2 regions of the Chelativorans sp. AA-79 genome follow, and region 2 is predicted to be linked to the other one. Evidence: predicted binding sites of a transcription regulator. Region 2 holds the regulator's gene; the other holds the start of a gene.
The links. Region 2 encodes PhoB, which activates phosphate uptake and scavenging genes when phosphate is short. Its sites were predicted from a motif close to TGTCATNNANCTGTCAT; they were not measured.
Positions count from the first base shown of each region.

Region 1: the regulator PhoB is predicted to act here: its motif matches at 2,291-2,307, upstream of phnF (phosphonate metabolism transcriptional regulator PhnF).

Region 1 covers NZ_CP120361.1:2,826,754-2,829,960, forward strand. Annotated here, with positions in the region: gene PVE73_RS13735 (LysR family transcriptional regulator) at 1-441, shown strand, start outside; gene PVE73_RS13740 (isocitrate lyase/phosphoenolpyruvate mutase family protein) at 531-1,403, shown strand; gene phnF (phosphonate metabolism transcriptional regulator PhnF) at 1,444-2,193, opposite strand; gene PVE73_RS13750 (extracellular solute-binding protein) at 2,475-3,207, shown strand, end outside.
Region 2 covers NZ_CP120361.1:675,419-678,625, forward strand. Annotated here, with positions in the region: gene pstB (phosphate ABC transporter ATP-binding protein PstB) at 1-424, shown strand, start outside; gene phoU (phosphate signaling complex protein PhoU) at 455-1,153, shown strand; gene phoB (phosphate regulon transcriptional regulator PhoB) at 1,171-1,857, shown strand; gene PVE73_RS03430 (ROK family protein) at 1,836-3,104, opposite strand.

The sequences.
Region 1 (3,207 bases), 2.2 Mb from region 2:
GAGCCCTCGGACCACTGGGAGATGCACAAGGAGCAACTCGTCTGCGTGGGCGCGCCGCAGCACGTATCGGGCAAGGGCTTGCTAGCCGTCCGGACGCTTCCGATGCTCACCATCACGTCGCGGCCGGACATCCTGCCCACCTGGCTACGCTCCATGAACCTGAAGCCCGACGACATCAAGCTCGGCGCGCGCTACGATCATCACTACCTGGCGCTACCGGCGGTCACGACCGGCAAGTGTCTGCTCGTCGCGCCGGAGATCGTGGTGAGCGACCTCATCCGGCAGGGCCTTCTCTGCCTTGTCGAAGGGTCGCGAGCGTCGAGCGGCATGCAGTACCGCGCCTATGCGGTGGACCGCAGCGCCAACCCCATGCTGGCCCGTGCCTTCTGCCGCTGGCTCGTGCGGCTTTGCAGGAATGCAGGGACTGGTGACGCCGCCTGACATACAATCGCAAAAATCGATGACATCCGCCTTCATCCGGTATCATTGGATTTGCCAAGGCGCTGTCCTGGGTTGTTGAACGCCGAGCCATGAGCAAGGCAAAACTCCTCCGCGACCGCATGGCCGAACGCGGTCTAGTCCACATCATGGCGGCGCATAGCCCGCTCTCGGCGCTCCTGGCCGAGGAAGCCGGCTTCGACGGCCTCTGGGCCTCGGGATTCGAGCTGTCGGCGCTCTATGGCTTGGCCGACATGAGCCTGATCACCATGACGCAGCATCTCGATATGCTGCGCGCCATCGCCGGGTGTTCGTCGCTGCCGATCGTCGCCGACATCGACACGGGCTACGGCAACGCACTGAACGTCATCCATGCGATCAGGGAATACGAAAAGGCGGGAACTGCGGCCGTCGTCATCGAGGACAAGACCTTTCCGAAGGTGACGAGCCTGGCAGCCGACGGCCGGCAGGAGCTGCTGCGCATCGAGGAGTTTCAGGGCAAGATCGAAGCGGCCGGGGCGAGCCGGCAGGACCCCGGCTTCCTCATCATCGCCCGCACCGAAGCCCTGATCGCGGGCCTCGGCGAGGCGGAGGCGCTAAAGCGCGGCATGGCCTATGCCGAAGCCGGCGCCGATATGATCCTGATCCATTCGAAGAAAAGAAACCCGGGCGAGATCGAGAGTTTTTCGCGCGCGTGGAAGGGACCGGTTCCACTCGTCATTGTGCCCAACGCCTATCCCGAGCTCGACGCCACGCGCATCCACGCACTCGGCAACATCCGCATGACCATCTACGGCAACTATGCCATCCGTGCCGCGGCGACGGCGATGCGTGACGTTTTCCGGCGGATCGTCACCGACGGCGGCGTGCAGAACGTGCACAAGGACATCGTCTCCGTGGAGGAAATCTTCCGCCTGCAGAAAATGGATCAGGTCAAGGCCAACGAAAAGCGCTTCCTGCGCTGAGGGTCATCGGGTCTGCGGAACGGCACCGCACTGTCGTCCGTCATTTCTCCCCGAGAGCCTCGCTTCCAACGAAAAACTCCACGCGGCTGCCGCGATAGGACATGATCGAGTAGAATACGGGATTGCCTTCGTCGTCCGCGCTCATCGAGGTCGTCTCGACAACCGTCTCCAGCGGCGGAAGGCTGAGCACCTCCGTCTCCTCCGCCAATGGCAGCCTCGATTTCAGCCGGATAAAGGTGCGCCGGGCCCGCAGCACGCCGGCATCCGCCAAAGCAGCGGCCAGGGAGAAACTGCGCTTTTCGGCGGCGATCCGCGCCAGGATGCCCTCGAGCTTCGGTATCCTGGCATGGGGAAAGAAGATGTACCCCAGGACGACCGGAACCTCGTCCGCCTTGTTGACGGTCACGACGAACAGGACGGGAGAGCCGGCCTCGAGCTTCAGATTCTTTGCGATTCCCTTCGTGGCCGGCACCAGCTGAATGCTCAGAAGATCGCGGCTGGGAATCATTGCGCTATCGAGGAGGTTTTCCTCGAACGTCCTTTGGGCAGCGATCCGATATTCGAAAACTCTCTCGGAAACAAAGGTCCCTCGGCCGAGCTGGACGTCGATCACGCCTTCGTTGCGCAAATGCGACAAGGCGCGACGTACCGTCTGGCGCGCCACCCCGAACCTTTCCGCAAGATCGAACTCGGCCGGAAGCTTGTCACCCGGCCCGAGCAGCCCCTGATCGATCTCGCGCATCAGGGCCTCGCCCACTTGCCGCCAGCGGCTGATCCCCTCACTCTTCATCGAGCCGATTCTCCCTCTTGTCCGCACGACCTTCCTATCGCGCTTGCACCGCTCACACACGGCGGGATCGCGAAGGAGGAGCGTTCTCAACGCACATTGTCACAAGACTCTCATAATTGATGTCTATAAATACGTACACCTATACATCTTACTGTTGAGCCGCCATGCCAGCTCGAGTCACGCTTGGCTTTACGTTGCGTCGAAATCCGCCGGTCCGAGGATTGGTGAAACACGCATGGTGAAGCCCCCGTTTCATGAACCCTTCCAGGAGAGGACCGACCATGCACAGAATTCTCGCTGCCGCGGCATTGATCGGCAGTTTGGCACTTTCCGCCTCCGCCCACGCCGAGACCACCATAACTCTGTCAGGCTCCGGGAATGCCCAAAACCTGGCGCTGTATGAGAAACTCATCACGCTCTACAACGCCCAGTCGGAGGACGTCACCGTCGAGTGGATCGGAGGAGCCCGCGAGGCGTCCCAATTCCAGCAACAATTGCTGCGCGACCATATGGTTGGCGCCAAGCTGCCCGACGTTATTCTCTTCACCGGCCCTCTCCTGCGGGTGCTGCAGGAAAACGGCATTGCGGCTGAGCTCGACTCATTCATCGAGGCAGATACGGAATGGAAAGCGCAATTCTCCTCCTCCGTCACCAGCCCGGGCGTGGTGAGCGGAACGACCTATGGACTGGCCTACGGCGTCTCCATGCCTGTCGTGCTCTTCAATTCGCAGCTTGTGGACCAGGCTGGCGTCAATCCGGAAGATCTGCCACGCGACTGGCCGGGCATTCTCGACCTTGCGAAGAAGATGGATGGAGTGGCGCCGAACATCGTCGGCGGCTTCTTCGAGTACGACAACGGGATCGGCTTCAGCTGGCTGGCCCTCTTGGAAAGCTTCGGCGGCAGCGTCATGGATGCTGCGGATGAGAACTTCACCTTCCAGGGAGCCGAAGGGCTGCAGGCGCTGCAGCTCCTGCGTGACTTCGCCGATGCGGGCCAGGCACGTGCCGACATGA
Region 2 (3,207 bases):
TGGCCTGGCCAGTGCCAAGAGCGATCTCGACGGCGTTGTGGAGACCAGCCTGCAGAAAGCGGGCCTCTGGAGCGAGGTGAAAGACCGGCTGCAAGAGCCTGGAACGGGCCTCTCCGGCGGCCAGCAGCAGCGCCTCTGCATTGCCCGCGCCATCGCCGTCTCGCCCGAAGTCATCCTGATGGACGAGCCTTGCTCGGCGCTTGATCCGATCGCGACCGCCAAGGTCGAGGAGCTGATCGACGAACTGCGCGAGAACTATACGATCGTCATCGTGACCCACTCCATGCAGCAGGCCGCCCGCGTCTCCCAGCGCACGGCGATGTTCCATCTCGGGAACCTGGTCGAAGAGGGGCCGACCGACAAGATGTTCACCAACCCGGAAGACAAGCGGACCCAGGATTACATCACAGGCCGGTTCGGCTGATCCGGCGCAGTTTGCAAAAGGAACGGACTCATGGGCCAGCATACCGTCGCCTCTTTCGACGAGGATCTGGAGCACCTCGACCGCCTCATCCGTGAGATGGGCGACCTTTCGGCGGCCATGACGCAGGCTGCAACCAGGTCGCTGCTCTATTCAGACAATGCGCTCGCGCAGCGCGTGATCTCCGACGACGTCGTCATGGACGCAAAGCAGCGCGAACTCGATGAGCGCGCGATCACGCTCATCGCCAAGCGCCAGCCCATGGCGCAGGACCTGCGGGCGGTTGTCGGTGCGATCCGCATGGCGGCCGACCTCGAGCGGATCGGCGATCTCGCCAAGAACATCGCCAAGCGCGTCGGTGCGGTGGGCGGCGGCGCTCCCCGCGGCCTGACGCAGCCGATCGAGACCATGTCCAACATGGTGCTGGAACAAGTGAACCTGGTGGTGGACCGCTATGTCACGCGCCAGCCCGAAGCGCTGACCAAGCTGCGCGACGAGGACGAGAAGATCGATATCCAGTACACGTCGGTGTTCCGGCAGCTCCTCACCTATATGATGGAGGATCCGCGCAACATCACCGCCTGCACGCATCTCCTGTTCTGCGCAAAGAACCTCGAGCGCATCGGCGACCATGTGACCAACATCGCGGAGAACGCCTATTATGTGCTCACAGGCCTGCAACTCCCCGTGCAACGGCCGAAGCAGGACGAAACGCAGGTGACGGCCGGGTAGCTGGAGGCTGTTGAATGATCGCACCGAAAGTCATGGTGGTCGAGGATGACGAACCGCTCTGTGTGCTGCTGCGCTACAATCTCGAGGCGGAAGGCTACCAGGTCGAGGTGATCACGCGCGGCGACGAGGCGGAAGTGCGGCTGCAGGAGAACGTCCCGGACCTGCTCGTGCTCGACTGGATGGTGCCTGCCGTCTCGGGGATCGAGCTGTGCCGCCGGCTCAGGATGCGTCCGGAGACGGAGCGGCTCCCGATCATCATGCTGACCGCGCGCGGGGAGGAGAGCGACCGTGTCCGCGGGCTTTCCACCGGCGCGGACGACTATCTGGTGAAGCCCTTCTCGACGCCCGAATTCATCGCGCGGGTGCGTGCGCTTCTCCGGCGCGCCAAGCCCGAAGTGCTTTCCACGGTGCTGAAGGTCGGCGATATCGTGCTCGACCGTGAATCCCATCGCGTCTATCGGCGCAAGAGCGAGATCCGCCTCGGGCCGACGGAATTCCGCCTGCTCGAGTTCATGATGCAGCATCCCGGCCGCGTCTTCTCCCGCAGCCAGCTCCTCGACAATGTCTGGGGCGAGACGATCTACATCGACGAGCGGACGGTGGACGTTCATGTCGGGCGGCTGCGCAAGGCGGTGAACCAGGGGCGGATGCCCGATGTCATCCGCACCATCCGCGGCGCGGGCTACGCCATTCGCGAAAACTGAGGAGAGGCCCGTTCGGGCTGCTCTTTCCCCCAGCCCGCCGCTGATGTGCGAAGGCCCGGCGCGAACATGTCGCGGTCGAGGCCCGTCAGTGCGCTCATCGCCGCGCCGTGCAGGATAAGCGGCACCGCATTGGGCAATGTTTCGAAGGCAACGGCTTCGGCGTGCTGGCCCCCTGCGGTCTCGGCCAGCGCACGGCGGATCTCAGGCTCGAGAATGTCGAAGGCCGCCGTACCCTGGCCCACCATCGCCACCGGTGCCGGGTCGATTAGGGCAAAGAGATTGCCGAGGCCGAAGCCGATCGCCCGCCCCGCCTCGCGGAAGGCGTCCCGCGCCTGTCCCTCTTCTTGCCGCGCTTGCCCCGCAAGCCTCTGCATTTCCCCCGCCTCGATATCGGCCACCGGCTTCTCGTCCCTGCTCTTCCCGGAGGCGCGGCGCCAGATGGCGTAGTTGCCGGCATAGGCTTCGATGCAGCCCCGGCGCCCGCAACGGCATAGTGCACCCCCAGGTTCATGCACCATGTGGCCGAATTCGCCCGCCGAGGAGCGTGTGCCGCTGAACATCTTCCCGTCCAGCATCAGGCCCATGCCGATGCCGTGGGAAAGGAGAATGGTGATGAAGTTGTCGCCGTAGCGCTCGGGATTGAGCCACCGCAGCGCCACGGCAATCATGTTGCAGTCGTTCTGCACCGTCACCGGCACGTTGAACGCTTCTTCGAGTTTGGGGCCGATCGGCAGATCGCTGAGCGGCGTGATCGGCGACCACAGGAGCTCGCGTCCGGCGGAATCGGTGATGCCCTGCACCGCGCAGGCGATTCGCAGCAGATCGGATCGGCCCTGGGCGATGTCGCGCACGGCGGATATGGTCGCGTTCAGCAACTCGTCCCGGCTCATATCGAGCGTGGAAAGCCGATGTGTCCTTCGGTCGATCACCTCGCCGCGATAGTCGACCAGGATCGCCGACAGGCTGTTGAAGGAGAGATAGAGGCAAACCACCGATGCGGCATCGGGATTGAGGCTGATGGCGACCTGCGGTCGGCCGCGCCGCAGGGGCGGCGGGTCGCCCTGTCCTGTCTCGCGCATCGCGCCCGCCTCGATCAGGTCGGAGGCGATGGCCGAAATGGTGGAGTGGCTGAGGCCCGTCAGCCCGGCGATCTCGGTGCGCGAGGGCTGTCCGGCCCGCCTGACCGCGGCGATCACCAGTGCCCGGTTGCGCTTGCGCATCTCGTCATGGCGGATGCCTGCAGTCACGTCTCCTCCCTCGACCGGGCGGCATGCTGCCGTCGATCTTGCACTTCAGTTGATATTGACACGCGTAACAACCTGCGTCATTCTTTTTTTCGAGGCTCGAAAA